Regions from separate parts of the Staphylococcus lutrae genome, predicted to be linked through region 4. Evidence: riboswitches for the same ligand, from Rfam matches in the RefSeq annotation. Region 4 holds a riboswitch; each other region holds the start of a gene.
What was found. A riboswitch is a leader RNA that binds a small molecule or an ion and turns the genes downstream of it on or off. The one in region 4 is predicted to bind S-adenosylmethionine.
Positions count from the first base shown of each region.

Region 1: it holds a riboswitch for S-adenosylmethionine, as region 4 does, so the genes downstream of both, B5P37_RS08490 (methionine ABC transporter ATP-binding protein) here and B5P37_RS02685 (M20 family metallopeptidase) in region 4, are expected to answer to the same signal.
Region 2: it holds a riboswitch for S-adenosylmethionine, as region 4 does, so the genes downstream of both, metK (methionine adenosyltransferase) here and B5P37_RS02685 (M20 family metallopeptidase) in region 4, are expected to answer to the same signal.
Region 3: it holds a riboswitch for S-adenosylmethionine, as region 4 does, so the genes downstream of both, metX (homoserine O-acetyltransferase MetX) here and B5P37_RS02685 (M20 family metallopeptidase) in region 4, are expected to answer to the same signal.

Region 1 is NZ_CP020773.1:1,827,348-1,832,211, forward strand. It holds gene B5P37_RS08480 (toprim domain-containing protein) at 56-451, shown strand; gene B5P37_RS08485 (thioredoxin family protein) at 414-725, shown strand; SAM riboswitch class I at 771-879, shown strand; gene B5P37_RS08490 (methionine ABC transporter ATP-binding protein) at 969-1,997, shown strand; gene B5P37_RS08495 (methionine ABC transporter permease) at 1,990-2,685, shown strand; gene B5P37_RS08500 (MetQ/NlpA family ABC transporter substrate-binding protein) at 2,706-3,530, shown strand; gene B5P37_RS08505 (MetQ/NlpA family ABC transporter substrate-binding protein) at 3,641-4,465, shown strand; gene popT (polyprenyl-phosphate transporter PopT) at 4,587-4,864, opposite strand, start outside.
Region 2 is NZ_CP020773.1:249,372-254,235, forward strand. It holds gene B5P37_RS01195 (NERD domain-containing protein) at 1-740, opposite strand, end outside; gene metK (methionine adenosyltransferase) at 829-2,028, opposite strand; SAM riboswitch class I at 2,134-2,245, opposite strand; gene pckA (phosphoenolpyruvate carboxykinase (ATP)) at 2,497-4,083, shown strand; gene B5P37_RS01210 (alpha/beta hydrolase family protein) at 4,240-4,864, opposite strand, start outside.
Region 3 is NZ_CP020773.1:1,289,766-1,294,629, forward strand. It holds gene B5P37_RS05895 (DHH family phosphoesterase) at 1-1,433, opposite strand, end outside; gene B5P37_RS05900 (DUF2232 domain-containing protein) at 1,438-2,349, opposite strand; partial or broken gene metX (homoserine O-acetyltransferase MetX) at 2,570-3,534, opposite strand; SAM riboswitch class I at 3,617-3,720, opposite strand; gene B5P37_RS05910 (AzlD domain-containing protein) at 3,783-4,112, opposite strand; gene B5P37_RS05915 (AzlC family ABC transporter permease) at 4,109-4,801, opposite strand.
Region 4 is NZ_CP020773.1:532,731-537,594, reverse strand. It holds gene deoD (purine-nucleoside phosphorylase) at 1-580, opposite strand, end outside; gene B5P37_RS02695 (pyrimidine-nucleoside phosphorylase) at 800-2,101, shown strand; gene B5P37_RS02690 (S-ribosylhomocysteine lyase) at 2,220-2,702, opposite strand; SAM riboswitch class I at 2,988-3,094, shown strand; gene B5P37_RS02685 (M20 family metallopeptidase) at 3,191-4,372, shown strand; partial or broken gene ldmS (L-aspartate--L-methionine ligase LdmS) at 4,376-4,864, shown strand, end outside.

The DNA.
Region 1 (4,864 bases), 1.2 Mb from region 4:
AATGTCATTATCTAGGAGTTTTTTATATACAAATATTTTTTAGAAGGTGAAGCACATGACGATGATCCATAAGGTGATAGTGGTTGAAGGGAAATCTGATAAAAAACGTCTTCAAGAAGTGTTGCTAGAACCTGTAGAAATCATTTGTACACATGGAACAATGGGAATCGAAAAGCTAGACAATATGATTGAATATTTGTATGATAAACAAGTCTATATATTAGTTGATGCAGACGCAGAAGGTAGACGGATTCGCAAGTGGTTTTCCACGTATTTGAGTGAGCGGATAGATATCGTTATCGACACGACTTATAGTGAAGTCGCACGCTGTCCACGTGATTATCTCGCTAAACGTTTACAAAATTTTGGTTTTAAAGTAAAGCAAGACTTTTTTGTTAAAGGGAAGTATTCTTATGCCGAATGTTTCAAAACAATCAAACAATATATCTGAACATTTCGATAAAAGTGCCCATCTTATTTTTGGATATACGCCGATGTGTGGGACATGTAAGGTGGCGGAACGAATGTTAGATATTGTGAATGAAATGGTGTCATGGCCTCTGGTGAAAGTGGATTTGAATTATTACCCGGAGTGGAGTCAAACACATGAAATCCAATCCGTTCCTGTACTACTCATCATGCGATATGATCAAGAAGTTGAACGGATTTATGCGTTTCATTCTGTTACTGATTTATTAGAAAAAATAAAAAAACCATTGACGTAAGTTGCGGACAATGATATTATAGTAAACAATTAAATAATCAGAAAACTCTTATCCAGAGTGGTGGAGGGATGTGCCCTACGAAGCCCGGCAACCGTCTATATTATAGAAATGGTGCCAATTCACAAAAAGTATTGACGACTTTTGAAGATGAGAGAAAAGCGACTCGTGTTATTGCTTTCTCTTTTTTCTTTAAAAGAGAAAGCATTTTTTTAATTTATAAAGGAAAGACTGAGGAGGCGTAGAATGATTACACTTAAAAATATAGTGAAGAAGTACGAGAGTAAATCAAAATCTGTAACTGCTGTAAATAATGTAAATCTCGAAATCGATAGAGGTAAAATTTATGGGATTATCGGATTTTCAGGAGCAGGTAAAAGTACTTTGATTCGATTATTTAATTATTTAGAGAAACCCACGTCAGGTGAAGTCATCATCGGCGGCGATCATATCGGGCAATTAAGTCCATCTGAGTTACGACGAAAGCGTCAAAAAGTGAGTATGATTTTCCAACATTTTAACTTATTGTGGTCTAGAACGGTGTTGGATAATATCATTTTTCCACTCGAAATTGCGGGTGTTCCTAAAGGTGAAGCGAAAGAACATGCGATGGAACTCGTCTCTCGTGTAGGGTTACAGGGGCGTGAGCACGCATATCCATCAGAGTTATCAGGCGGACAAAAGCAGCGTGTCGGTATTGCGCGTGCTTTAGCAAACAATCCAGAAGTATTGTTGTGTGACGAAGCGACAAGTGCGCTAGATCCACAAACAACAGATGAAATACTAGACTTATTACTTCAATTGAAAAAAGAGAATAATTTAACGATTATTATGATCACACATGAAATGCATGTCATTCGACGCATTTGTGACGATGTTGCTGTGATGGAAAACGGTAAAGTCATTGAGGAAGGAAAAGTGTCAGACATTTTTGAGAATCCACAGCATGAGGTGACACGTCGATTTGTTCGAGAAGACTTGAAACCGAGTGATCAAGGCGAAGATTTAACGCACACCTTTGATTTAAAAGCTGATGAAGTGTTGGCGCGACTGACTTTTTCGGGTGAAAATACAACACAGCCGGTCGTGTCATATTTGACAGAAACGCATCACCTTCAATTGAATATTTTAGAAGGAAACATTAAACATTCTAAAACGGGGGCTATCGGTTATTTGCTCGTGCATATTAAAGATTTTTCAAAGATACACTTTGAAGAAATTAAAGCAGCGTTAGATGCACAAAATGTAGACATTGAGGTGATCAAACATGGGTAAGAGTATGAGCGATATTTTACACGAAATGATAACCATGCCGAATGTAAAATGGCCTGCCGTATGGGAAGCGACATACGAAACATTGTATATGACGATCATTTCGACGGCGTTTTCATTTGTACTCGGCTTGATTCTAGGCGTTATACTTTTTCTGACTTCAAAAAGTGAAGCGAAAACGGGACGTATTTTTTATAGCATTGTCTCATTTGTTGTCAACTTATTCAGAGCAATTCCGTTCATTATTTTGATTTTACTCTTAATTCCGTTTACCAGCTTACTGCTCGGTACGATTAGTGGACCTACAGGGGCTTTACCTGCATTGATTATTGGCGCATCACCGTTTTATGGCCGCTTAGTAGAAATTGCTTTAAAAGAAATTGATAAAGGTGTGATTGAAGCCGCACGTTCAATGGGGGCAACAACATGGAACATTGTGCTTAAGGTGTTAATTCCTGAATCATTACCCGCACTTATCTCAGGGATTACAGTGACGGCAATTGCATTGGTTGGTTCGACAGCGGTGGCAGGTGTTATTGGTGCCGGTGGATTAGGTAACCTTGCTTACTTAACTGGTTTTACTCGGAACCAAAATGATGTCATCTTAGTCTCAACGATTTTTATTTTAGTGTTAGTATTTTTAATTCAATTTCTAGGAGATTGGATGACGAATAAAATAGATAAACGTTAATAAAAAGGGAGAAATGTAGAATGAAGAGGATTTTATCGATTATTGTTATTTTAGCATTGGCAGTAGGACTTGCAGCATGTGGAAATAAAGCAGATACAAGCAAAGGAAACGACAAGAAAATTGTTGTCGGTGCATCTCCAGCGCCTCACGCAGAAATTTTAGAAGAAGCAAAACCGTTATTGAAAGAAAAAGGTTATGATTTAGAGATTAAAACGATTAACGATTACACAACGCCGAATAAATTGCTTGATGCAGGAGAGTTGGATGCAAACTATTTCCAACATACACCGTACTTAGACACAGAGAAAAAAGAGAAAGGCTATAAGATCGAATCAGCAGGTGATGTGCATATCGAACCTATGGCAGTCTATTCAAACAAATATAAAAGTTTAAAAGATTTACCAAATGGTGCAGAAATATTTGTATCAAACAATCCAGCAGAACAAGGTCGTTTCTTGAAATTCTTCGTTGATGCAGGTTTAATCAAAATTAAAGATGGTGTAAAAATTCAAAATGCGACATTTGATGACATTGTAGAAAACAGCAAAAACATCAAATTCAATAGCAAACAATCAGCAGAATTTTTACCAAAAACATATCAAAACAATGAAGGCGATGCAGTCATCATTAATTCTAACTTTGCAATTGAACAAAAATTGAATCCACAAAAAGATTCCATTGCAGTTGAAAAAGCAGAAGACAACCCTTATGCAAACTTAATCGCAGTGAAAGATGGACATAAAAATGATGAAAAAATCAAAGCATTAATGGAAGTTTTACATTCTAAAGAAATTAAAGATTTCATCAATAAAAAATATGATGGTGCTGTAATTCCGGCTGAATAAGCCGCATGGTATGTCAATTTGACAAAAAAGCGGGTGTGATAGCGCCCTTGAAAAGGAGACCACACCCTAAATCGTCTATAAATATGAAATAAAAGGGGAGAAAACGTCATATGAGAAAATTATCATTTTTGGTGACAGGATTACTTGTTTTAGCACTTGTTTTAACAGCATGTGGGAAGAGCGAAAATAGTAGTAAGAGTGACGATAAAAAAATCGTTGTAGCGGCTACACCGACACCACATGGTCAGGTAGCAAAAAAAGCTGGAGAGATTTTGAAGAAAAAAGGGTATGAAGTTGAGATTCGGGAAGTCAACGATTACAAAATTCCAAATAAATTGTTGGATAAAGGGGATGTGGATGCCAACTTATTCCAACACGTTCCATATTTAGAAGCTGAGAAAAAGTCGCACGGCTATAAGATAGAAGAAGTAGGTAAAGTATTGACAACACCTATGGCTGTGTATAGTAAAAAACATAAAAGCTTAAAAGATTTGCCAGATGGCGCTAAAATCTATATTTCTAACAACCCCGCAGAAGAAGGGCGCTTCTTATCATTTTTTGTAAAAGCAGGATTAATCAAAATAAAAGACGGTATTAAAATTGAAGATGCGAAGTTAGATGACATTACAGAAAATAAAAAGCATTTAAAATTTGATAATCAACAAGGTGCAGAATTTTTACCGAAAACGTACAACAACAATGAAGGTGACGCGGTAATTATGAATTCTAACTATGCCATTGACAATGGTTTGAAGCCGTTGGAAGATTCTATTGCTGTTGAAGATGAATCGACACCATTTGCGAATATTTTAGCTGTTCAAAAAGGACACAAAAACGATAAAAAGTTTCAAGAATATTTGAAAGCATTACAATCTGATGAAGTGCGTGACTACATTAAAAAAGAATTTGGCGGCGCAGTAATTCCAGCCAAATAGTATCAGTCGATCAACGTGAATACAAAAGCAGCTGTCAACTTGGAAACGGGATTCCAATGACAGCTGTTTTTATTTTTATAAAGTGTGACATGGCAATGGTGAGGGTACATGGTTTTTAACTTTATTCATTTGTTGTGTGTGTGACTGTATCATCGGTGAATCGACCTAAAATATGGCTAATTGCGAAGCCTACGAGCAGTGTCACAATCGAGATCATCCAGCTCAGCCCAGTCGTTGGCAGGCCAGGGAATACTGAAAAAAGTGAGCCGATGACAAGGCCTAATATCGCAGCATATGTTAAATAGGTATAATGTTCGAGTAAAAATGTGATGATCTTACTTGCAATAACAAAACCGATGACGACACCGACACCGACGAGTAATATGACAGGAAGTCCTT
Region 2 (4,864 bases), 280 kb from region 4:
CGTGGATTAAAGTATAAAATGGCAGTTGGTGTATATTTCAAATCTAGTTCGCGTTGTAACTTCACTGCTAATGATTCAATATGTGACAATCGTTCAGTATAATCCACAATTGATAACGCATTTTCAGTTTCACGATTTTGATCTAAAACAATGGTTTGCGGTGTTTGTGGATTTAAATTTAATGTTTTAAACACTTGTTCCATCATAGGATTTTTAGAAAACTGTTGCTGACTAATTCCTTGATATACATGCCCTTTTAACAGCTCTGAGTCAATGAGGTATAGACCTGTACGCGTCAAAACAAGATGGCTTACCCGTGTAATATGCTCTAAATCATTTGTCGGCAAAAAGATATTCGCCATAATGTGCATATCTTCTGGTCGAATTCTCTTTTCTTTCACTAAACGTTCCCGAATGCCGAGTAAGCGCATGTCCGTCACGTATTCACTATGATTTTTTGAAAAAAGTTTTAAAGCATCAATTTCTCTGTTTTTCGACGACATCATTGTTTCATATTCTTCTTTATGTCGTGCTTCTGCTTTTTTCTTGTCAATACGGACTTTTTCAAGTTCTTCCTGGTGTTCGTGCGTTAACTTATCTTGCTTCTCTTGATAGCGATGCGCATATGTTTCTTTAGTTTTCTTTTTGCTTTTCAATGCCACTAAGAACAAAATAAAGAATAATGCTGCAACAACAATCGCAGCGATTAGGCCGATTTCCATTGGACCAAATTGTATCATGAGCAATACCTTCCTTTTATAACTTTTCTACAGTTATTTCTATTATATTAAATAACTATAAAATTAGCGATACTAATCAACAAGAAATTTATTTCAGAGCATTTACAGCATCTTTTAATAATTGAACTTTATCCACACGTTCCCAAGGGAGCTGCACGTCTGTACGACCAAAATGACCGTAAGCAGCGGTTTGTTTATAGATTGGTTTTTGTAAATCTAACATTTGAATAATGCCAGCTGGACGTAAATCAAAGTTTTTACTCACGGCTTCAATCAAAAGTTCCTCTTTGACCTTCCCAGTGCCAAAAGTATCAATGGCAATCGATACCGGTTGCGCTACCCCAATTGCATAGGCCAGTTGCACTTCACACTTGTCAGCAAGATCTGCAGCAACAATATTTTTGGCAACATAACGCGCCGCATATGCAGCCGAACGGTCAACTTTTGTAGGATCTTTACCAGAAAATGCACCGCCACCATGACGTGCATATCCCCCGTACGTATCAACAATGATTTTACGGCCTGTTAAGCCGGCATCTCCTTGTGGTCCACCAATTACGAAACGTCCTGTTGGATTAATGAAAAATTTTGTATCTTCATCTAAAAGCTTTTCATCAACCGTTGGGTAAATAACATGGGCTTTAATATCATTTTGAATTTTCTCAAGTTCAACTTCTTCATGATGTTGAGAAGAAATAACAATCGTATCGATTCGCTTAGGTTGATCGTTTTCATCATATTCCACAGTTACTTGTACTTTCCCATCCGGTCTTAAATAATCTAAAGTGCCATTTTTACGCACTTCAGATAAACGTTTAGATAATTTATGTGATAAATCAATTGGTAATGGCATGAGTGCCTCTGTTTCATTTGTCGCAAATCCAAACATTAATCCTTGATCGCCTGCACCTGTGTTGAGTACCTCTTCATTTGAATCATCGCGGTATTCTAGCGCACGATCTACCCCTTGTGCGATATCTGGTGATTGTTCATCAATAGCAGTTAATACTGACATCGTCTTATAATCGTAACCATACTTCGCTCGTGTGTAACCAATTTCTTTGACTGTTTCTCTTACGACTTTCGGGATATCAACATATGTAGAAGTTGAAATCTCACCTGCAATTAATGCCATTCCAGTCGTCACTGTTGTTTCACAAGCGACACGTGCATCTGGGTCTCCTTTTAAGATTTCATCTAAAATTGCATCAGAAATTTGGTCAGCAATTTTGTCTGGGTGACCCTCAGTAACTGATTCTGAAGTGAATAAACGTCTGTTATAAGTCATCATATACTCCTTTTTATCAAATATTACGAACATTCTCTCTCTGAGCTCAATAAAAAAGAGCCTTTCGACACTATTAAATAGAGTGAAGGCTCTAACGTCCATTCGCTCTTATCGTTCAGACCATAGAAATGTCTGCAAACGGTTTGGCACCTTTCTTCGTTAAAAGAGGTTGCTGGGTTTCATTGGGTCCATGTCCCTCCACCACTCAGGATAAGAGAATCCGTTGTTTTCATATTACATAAATTTGATTACGATGTCAATTTCATCAATGCATCCTAGAATTCATTGCGTTCCTTGCTGTACGAAATGTTTCAGTTGGAAGTGCCCACTACTATAGTGAAAAATTACTTTACTTTCTTTATTTTATCTTTATTTTTTCTAAATTCGGTATGGATTATTTAGCGAATATGTTATACTTTTTAAATGTAAAGGCTTACATTTTCAATATTAATTTGGAGGGATGATACCATGTCATTCGACAAAGAAGCAATTGGCACATTAATTGATAAACCGAGTTCACATTTTCAACTGACTACGACAGAGCTCTACAATAAAATTCTGAAAAGAAACGAAGCTGTGTTAACAGAGTCAGGTGCAATCAATGCCAACACAGGAGAATATACGGGACGCTCCCCTAAAGATAAATTTATTGTTGATAATCCACAAGTTAAAGATGATATTGATTGGGGGAGCGTTAATCAACCTATCTCAGAAGAAAAATTTTTAAAGCTGTATGATAAAGTCATGGATTATTTAAATCAAAAAGATGAATTATTTGTCTTTAGCGGCTATGCAGGAAGTGACAAACAATCACAACTTAAACTATCCGTCATCAATGAATATGCATGGCATAATTTATTTGTTCAAAATTTATTTATCAAACCCAGTTCAAAGGAAGAAGCGTCTAAAATTAAAGCAGATTTCACCCTCATCTCTGCACCGCGCTTTAAAGCAGATCCTGAAATCGATGGGACACGTTCGGAAACATTTGTTATTATTTCATTCAAACACAAAGTTGTCCTTATCGGAGGCACAGAATATGCTGGAGAAATGAAAAAGTCCATTTTCTCTGTGATGAACTACTTACTACCACAAAGAAACATTTTAAGTATGCACTGCTCTGCTAACGTTGGTGATAAGGGGGATGTTGCACTCTTCTTCGGTTTATCAGGAACAGGTAAAACAACACTTTCTGCTGATCCGGATCGCAAACTGATTGGTGATGATGAACATGGTTGGAATGACAACGGTGTCTTTAACATTGAAGGCGGTTGTTACGCAAAGGCCATTCACCTATCTGCTGATAAGGAACCTCAGATTTACAAAGCCATTCGATATGGAACAGTATTAGAAAATGTCGTTGTTAATCCACAGGGCGATATCGATTTTGACGACAATCGTTATACTGAAAACACACGTGCGGCCTACCCTATCGATCATATTGATAATATCGTATTGCCTTCCAAAGCATCACATCCGAATACGATTATTTTTCTTACAGCAGATGCTTTTGGTGTCCTACCTCCAATTGCTAAATTAAATAAAGACCAAGCAATGTATCACTTCTTAAGTGGCTTCACCTCTAAATTAGCAGGGACGGAACGTGGCGTAACAGAACCTCAGCCTTCATTTTCGACTTGTTTCGGCGCGCCGTTTCTCCCATTAAGAGCTGAAGTGTATGCCAAATTATTAGGCCATTTAATCGATGAACATGAAGTAGATGTCTATCTTGTAAATACCGGCTGGACTGGCGGTCAATATGGAACCGGTAACCGTATAAAGTTAAAATATACTCGTAAAATGGTTAACGCCGCTATAAACGGCACATTAAAATCAGTAACTTTCGAAAAAGATCACATCTTTGGTCTATCGATACCTACAGAAATTGAAGGCGTACCGACAACCATTTTACAACCTAAAAATGCATGGTCTGATAAAACAGCCTATGATCAACAAGCACAAAGTTTAGTCGATCGCTTTAAAGAAAACTTCAAAAAATTTGGCACAGAAGCACAGCACCTTGAATCCACTGGTGGCTTCAAAAGTCAAAATTAGACGACAATCAAATGAACGGGATGAAAATCTATTTTAATTTAGATTTTCACCCCGTTCTCTTCTATATATCACTGATTAATTAGCTTTCATTCGACTCGCTATTGCGCCTTTAGCAAATTAAAAACATCTCAGTCTGAATGCATTTGATTTGCTCAATCATCCTTTATTTGCTTCAACTTGCGCTATCCAGTGTTGGATATAATCCAATACTTGTCGTAATGCATCTGGACGCGGGACGTGTCCTTCATCCATTTGATAAAATGTATCGTAACGTGCACCAACACGTTGCAGGTGCTCCTCCAAGTAATAAGCTTGATGAATGCCCACCTGTCGATCCTTTCCACCATGAATAATCAAAATTGGAGGCGCATCAGAGTGAATCGTTTTTAACGCATTTCTGGATTCATAAGCTTCAACTTCTTTTTTGGGGTGGCCGATCATTCGACGTAACATTCCACGTAAATCCACGCGTTCTTCATACATCAAATGTATATCTGACACACCACCCCAAATGATATAGCTGTCCGCCATAACCGTTTGAAAAGTCAACAATCCTTGAATGCCTCCGCGTGAAAATCCGATCAAATGTAATGGAATATGCGCATACTGTGCTTTCAACATTTCCGCAGCAACAATCACATCCTCAAGATCATCACCTGCAAATGCATCATGACCGTCACTCCCATTATTCCCACGATAATACGGTGCAAATACAAGAGTATGCGGTGATATAAATTGGAGTAGTCGTGCAAATCGAACGCGACCCACCTGTCCCTTTCCA
Region 3 (4,864 bases), 760 kb from region 4:
GTTGGTTGATACTCGAGTAACTCAGTGACCAACTCGGCAGTGGAACTTGCATACGGTTCCATGTATACGAGTAACGGGTTTGAAATAAAGCTATCACCACGGCGATGATGGTCAATCACAACTTTACGATTCGCTTTGTTTAAAATGTTCTCGTCAATGACCATCTCAGGTTTATGTGTGTCGACAACGACAAGTGTTGTCCGTGAAGTCATCATATTCCACGCATCATCTGAAGTCACAAAGCGTTCTTTCAACTCAGGCTTCTCATCAATTTCGTCCATGACACGCCGTAACGTTGGATCAATATCTGACTCATTCAACACAATATACGCTTCTAAGTTGTTCATCATGGCAAAGCGTGTGACACCAATCGCAGCACCGATTGCATCTAAATCTGGACGTTTATGTCCCATCACAATCACTTTGTCGCCTTCTAACAAAATGTCTTTTAATGCGTGGGAGATGACACGCGCTCTCACTCGTGTACGTTTTTCCATTGGATCCGTTTTACCGCCATAGAAACGCACATTACCATTCATGTTTTTTATCGCCACTTGGTCACCGCCGCGACCGAGTGCAAGGTCTAGTCCTGATTGGGAAAGTTCACCTAAATCAATTAAGTTCTCTGAGCCTTCACCTATACCAATACTTAATGTTAGCTGCGCGCGGTAACCGACACTTTTTTCACGAAGCTGACTCAGAATATCAAACTTGGTTGACTCTAACTCACGTAAAATGCGACGATTTAAATATGCGATGAACTGATCTGAACTGTAACGTTTGAAGAACACATGATGCGTTTGTGCCCAACGACTAATCACACGGGTCACCATCGAGTTGATTTCTGAACGTTGGGTATCATTCATATTTTGCGTGATTTCATCATAGTTATCTAAAAACAATGTTGCAATAATCGGTTGTTGGTCATCATATGCTTCTTGAATCGCTGCTTCTTCTGTAATATCCAAGAAATACAGCATCTGCTCTTGTTCTGAATAGCGTACGCGATAAGCATAGGTCCCATCTTCAATTTCTATTTCTCTCGCTTTTTCGAGTTGTTTTAAAATATTGGGGTACACTTCGTTGATTGGATCTGATATCACATTTCTCTCAATCCGTTCTGACATAAAAGGATTAACCCACTCGATTTGATCATTATCATCTAAAACAATCAAACCTAATGGCATCGTCTTCACTGCGCGGTCGCTACCAATCGATATTTTACCGCTCAAACCATCTAAATAATGGTCTAAATGATGATACAATCGTCTAAATATAAAAATACTGATAATGAGCATGACAAACAACAAAATAGCAGCTAAAAAGGCAAGCCATTGGTTAAAGAAAAATAATACACCTACAATGATTATTGCTGTAACGGTCATCACTAAAAAAGGGACAACGAGCGATTTCTTCATTGAATGACGATTCATCTTGTCACCTCTTATCATTTTTAATCATACGTTTTAAATTCAATCCGAGATCAAGTAAACCAATTAAACGTGTCATGGGGTAGAATATAATTCCTACAATGACGAGCAATACTTTTAGTGCGTTCGGCATACGTTTCACTGTGGAAAAATAATGAATGAAACTAAGCCCCTGCACAATCAACAAAAATCCTAAAACGAGTTGAAAGTTAATGCCAATACTATTCGGTGTCGTTGCAGGAGGTGTCGTAATGGTTGTCAATAATGCCAATGCATACATAATAAAAATGGAACGCTTCATTTGCCATGAATAGAGTGGACGAAAGACTGGCGTTGCCACCTTGAACTTGCGCAATATTGGAAAAATCACTGTTAACGCCACGATGAGATAAATAGCAATGGCAATGACGATCATCCCTGGCATTTGTATAGCAAGTTGCTGAATAGAATGATTTAAAATGTCTTGTGCCTGTTGATCTAAATTTTGTAAAGTTGCCGCTTGCTCCACTATTGAGCGGTACGGTTGTAACAAGGCATCTGCATATGGGAGCTTTTTCATACTCTGTAGTATCATCATCACACTCAAAATCAGTATACTCGCCGTCAGTGTACTTACATATATAATGCGTTCTTTAGACGCACGTTGCTGCAACAATTGAGCAATGACCATACTCAACATTAAAGTAATGATTAGTAATGACATGACCCATACATTGCCTGTTAGCGTCGAAAGTACAATCGTTATGAACGCAACAAGCCCAAATGAATGTTGAGATCGGTACCATAATACGATGCCGGGTATGAATGCAAAACACGCTAAAATCAAAGCCAACCACGGCATGAGATGTATCACTAAAATCATCACGAGTAAAGCCACCGTGCTGATGAGTGTTGCTTTAAGATCAATTTTCGAAAACAAAGAAGCCACTTCCAAACTTTTTTAATCTATAGTCTTTATTTTACAAGTTTTGTAATATGAATACAATTTGCACTATTTTATTTTCCGCATCTTACCACTCAATTACAAAGCTTTGTGTTGTTTGAACAAACTTAGAAAAGCTATATTCTAGCTATTATCCCTAAAATATAGCTTTTTGTCTAGTATTCTGAGCGAACATATTTAACATAAAAGTAGGGTATTACCGTCTAAACTTGGAAACTTTTAAAAAATGATATAAGTAGGGGGCCCAATCATTAAAATTCAAGAGAAAACCATCATGTCCTACGTTATCAGGAACAAAAAAGTGGCGATGAAATTTAAAATATGCGCCTAATGCTTCAACTTGATCATTAGGATACAACAAATCATCTGTAAACCCAAATGTCAGTACTTTCGTCTCTAATTGTTGGAATACTGCTTCAACATCATCACGACCTTGATGTATATCATGACTGTCTAACACACCAAGAAGTGTGAGATAACATTGTAAATCAAACTGCTCCTTAAATTTATTTCCCTGATACTTTTGATACGATACGACTTCATCTGGGGTAAAGCGGGCATCATAGCTTTTAGAAGAACGATAGGTTAAAAATCCAAGTTGTCTAGCGATACTCAGCCCTTCCTTACCCCCTAAGTAAATCGCTTGACGTGCAATCTCATTAAAAGCTCGACTATATGAAGAGGTTTTTTCTGTGGCTGCAAGTATAATCGCTTTTTTAACATTAAATTTTTGATTGTATAGAAGTTCCATGACTTGCATCCCCCTAAAGAGCCACCAATGAGTACATCAATCTGCTGATAGCCCAATGCAGCGATACCCATCTCAAGTGCACGGACAATATCGCGCAAGGTCAATTTTTGTGGAAAATTAGGATCGGTTAAACGGGAACTTGAACCAAATGGACTACCAATCACATTAAATGTAAGAAATTGATAATCATGTACAGGTACATACCCTCCATCAATAATCTCACGCCACCAACCTGGCTTTTCTTCTGTACCATACGTTAAGTGGTTGCCTGTTAGCGCATGGCAAACAACAGCAAGGGGTTGACCAGAATAGCCTACATATTCATAGCGTAATTTTAAATTTTCAATCGACTCACCCGACGCTGTCATAAATGGGCCCAATTCCAAAGTATCTACTCGATAATTCATCATTTAAGACTGCCCTCCCTCTAAAAATAAAAAAGTCATATTACCTTTATACGGCAATACAACTCAGTAAATCAGTTAACGAATGAACTTATCATCCACGTGTGTGGTTGGTTGTAGCACCGTACTTAGATGTTTAAGTGGTTGCTGAAGTGTCACAGGGCCAAATCCCTCAACTTCTCTCAATAAGTTTTTTATGATATCTAGTTTGAATTTCATCATACCTTATATAGGTCATATATGCAAATGATTAATTAGAATAATCCGATAATTCTCAAAAATGCAACACTCACCATTCCAATAATGACGGTAACAGTTAAACTTTTTGTCCACAATGCAAAAAGTATTGTAGGAATCAGTGCCCATATAAAAATCCAATTCAACGTATACCCCATGACGCCCTGTTGCTGCTGAATCAAACCGTCCACGACTAATGCAGTAAATAGCGTAATAGGAATAAACGTGAGCCATTTTAATACTTTTTCAGACAGCTCAACTTTAGAAATCATCACAAATGGCGCAATACGTATGAGCAATGTAACTAAACCTGATAAGACAATCGTCCAAAATAAATATAATGTCATCGATCAATCACCATCCCTATCGTGGCACTACATGTAGATGCAAGCAAAATCGCCAAATAAGAAGGCATAAAGAGACTTAATAACAACATCATGACAATGACGATACCGACTAAAAAAAGATAAACGCGTAGTTTCGTTTTTGTTATCCCTTCAAATTGTGAAATCGCTAAAAAGATAAACATTGCCGTAATCGCATAATCGAGCCCAAAAGTTTCAGGATGTTTGAAAAAATCTCCAAGCAATGCACCTAACACCGTAACAAGCGCCCAAAATAAATAAGCCAATACATTTAAACCATACATCCATTGATGCGTAATAGAGAAACCTTTCGTATAAGGGGTAATCGCAACCGCAAACGTTTCATCGGTCACTAAACTCCCCACGCCTATTCTATGTAAAATAGAGTGCTGTTTAAATTGTGGCGCTAAGGTCATACTCAATAAAAACATGCGACTGTTGACAATCGCCGTCGTCAAAACGATAATCCATATCGGTGTCTGTACCGCAACCAATGTGATAATAATAAATTGAGCAGCCCCTGCATAGACGAATAATGAAAACAACAGAATTTCTAAAATACTAAAACCTGAAGCAACACTCACAATACCAAACGAAAAGCCTACCCCTGCATAACCTAATAATGTTGGAATGCAATCTTGTATCCCTTGTTTAAACGTTGTATAACGCAAAAGACTCACCCCTTAAAAATTAGTATTTATTATATTATAGGATATCACACTATGCCAAGAGGT
Region 4 (4,864 bases):
TTGTTGCATTGAGATAAAGTCCTGCCGATTCCATTTCCACACCTAAGATGCCCATATCAATCCATTTTTGATTGAAATCAGGATTTGCGTTGTAAAAAGTATCAGATGATAAAATATTGCCGACATGTGCACGTGCACCTATTGTATCTGCGGCTTCTTTTGCTTTAACAACGAGATCAAAATCAGCAAGTGGTGCAAAGTGTCCTGGAATTTGGAATTGATCGACGTAATTAGAGTTTGTCGAAGCCCCTTGTCCAATAATGATGTCGTAAAGTTGGATATCCTCTTGCATTGCGCCACAAGAACCGATGCGGATAATCGTATCAACATCAAAGAAGTGATACAGTTCATAAGAGTAAATACCGATGCTTGGAATGCCCATACCGGAACCCATCACTGAAATCGTTTTCCCTTTGTAAGTCCCTGTATAACCGAACATGTTACGCACTTCATTGAATTGTTCTACATTTTCTAAAAAGTTTTCAGCGATAAATTTAGCGCGTAATGGATCTCCAGGCATTAAAACCGTTTTAGCGATTTTTTTACCATTGGGTTGAATATGGGGTGTACCTTGTGTCATATTTAAACATCTCCTTGAATGGTTAGTTATTAATTTAAAGATAACAGATGTATAATCAAATGTCGATGAATGTCTTGAATAAAAAGTGTCATTAAATCGCCGTTATTTAAGGGATGAAAGGAATTATTTTGGTTTAACAAATGATACATGTTCGTTTATAATAAAGATGTATACAAATATTTTACAACTTAAATTTGATAAAGAAATGAGGGAATAGCCATGAGAATGGTGGACATTATTGCGAAAAAGAGGGATGGTCACGCATTAACGAAAGAAGAAATTGAATTTGTAGTGAATGGATATACGAACGATGACATTCCAGACTATCAGATGTCAAGTTTGGCCATGGCAATTTTTTTCCAAGATATGACAGATGAGGAACGTGTACATTTAACGATGGCAATGGTGGAATCTGGTGATCAAATTGATTTATCGAATATTCAAGGCATTAAAGTGGACAAACATTCTACTGGGGGTGTAGGCGATACGACAACGCTTGTGCTTGCGCCGTTAGTCGCTGCATTGGATGTCCCTGTTGCTAAGATGAGTGGCCGTGGATTAGGGCATACTGGTGGGACAATTGATAAATTAGAATCAGTGGCGGGTTTTCATGTTGAAATTTCAGAGGAAGAATTTGTCAAGCTCGTTAACGAAGACCGTGTCGCTGTGATTGGACAAACCGGAAATCTTACGCCTGCGGACAAAAAAATCTACGCTTTACGTGATGTAACAGGAACAATTAACTCTATTCCATTGATTGCTTCTTCAATTATGAGTAAAAAAATTGCGGCGGGTGCAGATGCGATTGTATTAGATGTAAAAACGGGTAACGGTGCATTTATGAAGACGATAGAAGATGCCGAAGCGTTAGCACATGCGATGGTTAAAATCGGTAATCAGGTGGGGCGTCAAACGATGGCGATTCTTTCTGATATGAGCCAACCACTCGGTCGTGCAATAGGGAATGCGTTGGAGCTTAAAGAAGCGATTGATACTTTGAAAGGGGAAGGGCCGGAAGATTTAACAGAACTTGTACTGACATTAGGTTCACAAATGGTCGTATTGGCTCAAAAGGCAACGGATTTAGACGAAGCGCGCACAATGTTACAAGAAGTGATTGATAATGGTCAAGCGCTTGAGAAATTCAAAACATTTTTAAGTAATCAAGGTGGCGATGCGTCAGTGGTCGATGATCCTTCAAAATTACCGACAGCACAATATCAATTTGAATTACCTGCCAAACAAAGTGGGGTTGTTTCAGAAATGATTGCAAATGAAATTGGTATCGCCTCAATGATGTTAGGTGCGGGTCGTCAAACGAAAGAAGATGAGATTGATTTAGCGGTTGGATTGGTTTTAAACAAAAAAATTGGCGACAAAGTAGAAGCTGGAGAATCGCTACTTACGATTTATGCAAATAGTGAAGATGTAGAACAAGTGAAACAAAAATTGTACGATAATATTATGATTTCAGATCATGCAGAAACACCGCAGCTGATTCATAAGGTGATTACAGAATAAATCTGGAAAATCATAACAATAAAATCTTAATTCATTTGAGATGAATGAACAAAGCGTGAAAGGAGCAACTCTAGGTGAGTTTCACTTTTCACGCTTGATTATTGCTTAAATGTAACTTTTAAGAAGTGGCCGTGTTTCCTGTTCCAAAAACATCGTGCCATTGATCGCGTTGTTCTAAAAAGGATTGTGCAATGGCTTGAGCGCCTTCTAACGAGTGAGAAGCGGCCCAACCACATTGGACTTCGTTGCATGCAGGGACTTCTTTAGCTGAAATCACGTCGTTGAGCGTTTTTTCAATAATATTGAGTACGTCATCATAATCTGTGTGATTAATAAACGAGACATAGAAACCAGTCTGACACCCCATTGGACTTAAATCAACGACTTTATCTGTATGATTGCGAATGTTTTCTGCCATTAAATGTTCCAAAGAATGGAGACTGGGCATTTCCATATGCGCTTTGTTCGGTTGTTTAAACCGTATATCATATTTATAAATATCATCTCCATTGAGCCCTTTCATTGTGCCAGCAAGCCGAATAAATGGTGCAACGACTTTAGTGTGATCGAGATTAAAACTTTCTACATTCATTTTTGGCATGGTGATCCCTCCTTCATCATTACCTTCATTTTAACATATTCAATTGCAGAAAAAAGAATTTTGAGATGTGTTGACGTCTTGAGTGATAAGGAAAAAAGGCTTCAAACCGAGTTATACGAGTGGTTTTATAAGTTTTAAAAACTTCAAATACAAGTATACAAATAAGAAGGATACAATTGAAAGTGAAGCAGTATAAAAACAATAATTGTTAGAAGATTTGGAACAGTGTTGAAATAACATGACAAAACACGCAAAATTAGTTAAAATGGTTACACAATTGAATCAAATTTATCGAGAGTGGTGGAGGGAATTGGCCCAACGAAACCCAGCAACCTCATCGGATTGACGATAAAGGTGCGAATTCCAACAGTTTGACGACTGAAAGATAAATGAAAACAGAGGCGTTATCACATACGTTCATCAGTCATACGGTACTTGTTGGTGAGAGAACGATGCGATAACTTTTTTATTTTAAGGAGGAGGATTTGATGCAGGAGAGAGCGCAGCGGATTTTAGATTATATTGACCAACATAGATTGACCTATATCGATATCAGTCATCAAATACATGATCGGCCAGAGATCGGAAATGAAGAAATTTTCGCTTCGAGATTATTAATCGAACATTTAAAGGCACAACAATTTCAAATAGAGAGAGACATTGCTGGGCATTCAACTGGATTTATTGCGACATACGACTCAGGCGCACCGGGTCCTAAAATCAGTTATCTTGCCGAATATGATGCATTACCAGGGCTCGGTCATGCATGTGGACATAATATTATCGGAACAGCGAGTGTGTTAGCGGCCATTGCGTTAAAACAAGTTATTGATGAGATTGGGGGACAGGTCATTGTGTTTGGTTGTCCCGCTGAAGAAGGTGGGGAGAACGGAAGTGCAAAAGCATCATATGTTCGTGAAGGTTTATTTGATCAGATTGATGTTGCACTGATGGTACATCCAGGTAATGAAACATATCGTACAGTTCCGACACTTGCCGTCGATGTTCTGGATATTAAATTTTATGGGAAGAGTGCACATGCTTCGGAAAACGCAGAAGAAGCCCGTAACGCTTTGGATGCGATGTTAAGCTATTTCAATGGCGTGGCACAGCTCCGTCAACATATTAAAAAAACGGAACGCGTCCATGGCGTCATTTTAGAAGGTGGACAAGCGGCGAATATTATACCAGATTTTACGCACGCACGATTTTATACACGTGCAACGACGCGCAAAGATTTAGATGTATTGACGGCAAGAGTACATGATATTGCAAAGGGCGCTGCCATACAAACGGGTTGTGAATTTGAATTTGGGCCAATTCAAAATGGCGTTAATGAATTTATTCAATCTGATGCGTTAGATGACTTATTTGAGCAATATGCGACTTTACTTGGGGAGGAAGTGAGTCATGATGATTTCGGTTACGGTTCAACGGACACAGGCAATGTGAGTCATGTTGTCCCAACGATTCATCCGCATATTAAAATAGGACCTAAAAGCTTAGTGGGTCATACACATCGTTTTCGTGAAGCAGCAGTAAGTCCGATGGGGGATCAAGCATTGATTATAGGCGCAAAAACGATTGCACTGATGGGAGCGAGATTGATACAAGATGATGCGTTGTTACAAACGATTCAACGGCAACATCAAAATAAAAGGGAGTCATAAACGATGAAAAATTATGAAAAAGATTTACAGCATATTACAATGGGGGAGATTTATGATACCAATGTCGTATATTCATCAAGACCTTCTTACGTGTCGAATCCATGGTTAGCCCCTGATGAACACCAATCTAACTTTTTAACAGGTAGGGAATTATTAATTGCGAATTTACCAGTAATAGTCCATGAAGCGAGTTTTACAGATAAACTTGTACAACTCTTTCAATTGATTGGTAAAACATTGCCAGAACAAATCATTCCATTTCGTGATCAAGAGACGTATGAAGCACAGTTAAAAACATTGACTGAAAATCAAAACCGCGTGATTTATTTTCAATATGTACATGATGATACGGTAGTGGATCCGTCTCATTATGCGATGAATCAACAACTATTTAAAGATTTAAACAATAAATCATTGATTCCCCAATGGACATCTGGCAAATATTTGCCGAAAAGAGAAGTGGTTACATTCGATGATTTTAAAGCGGCACTC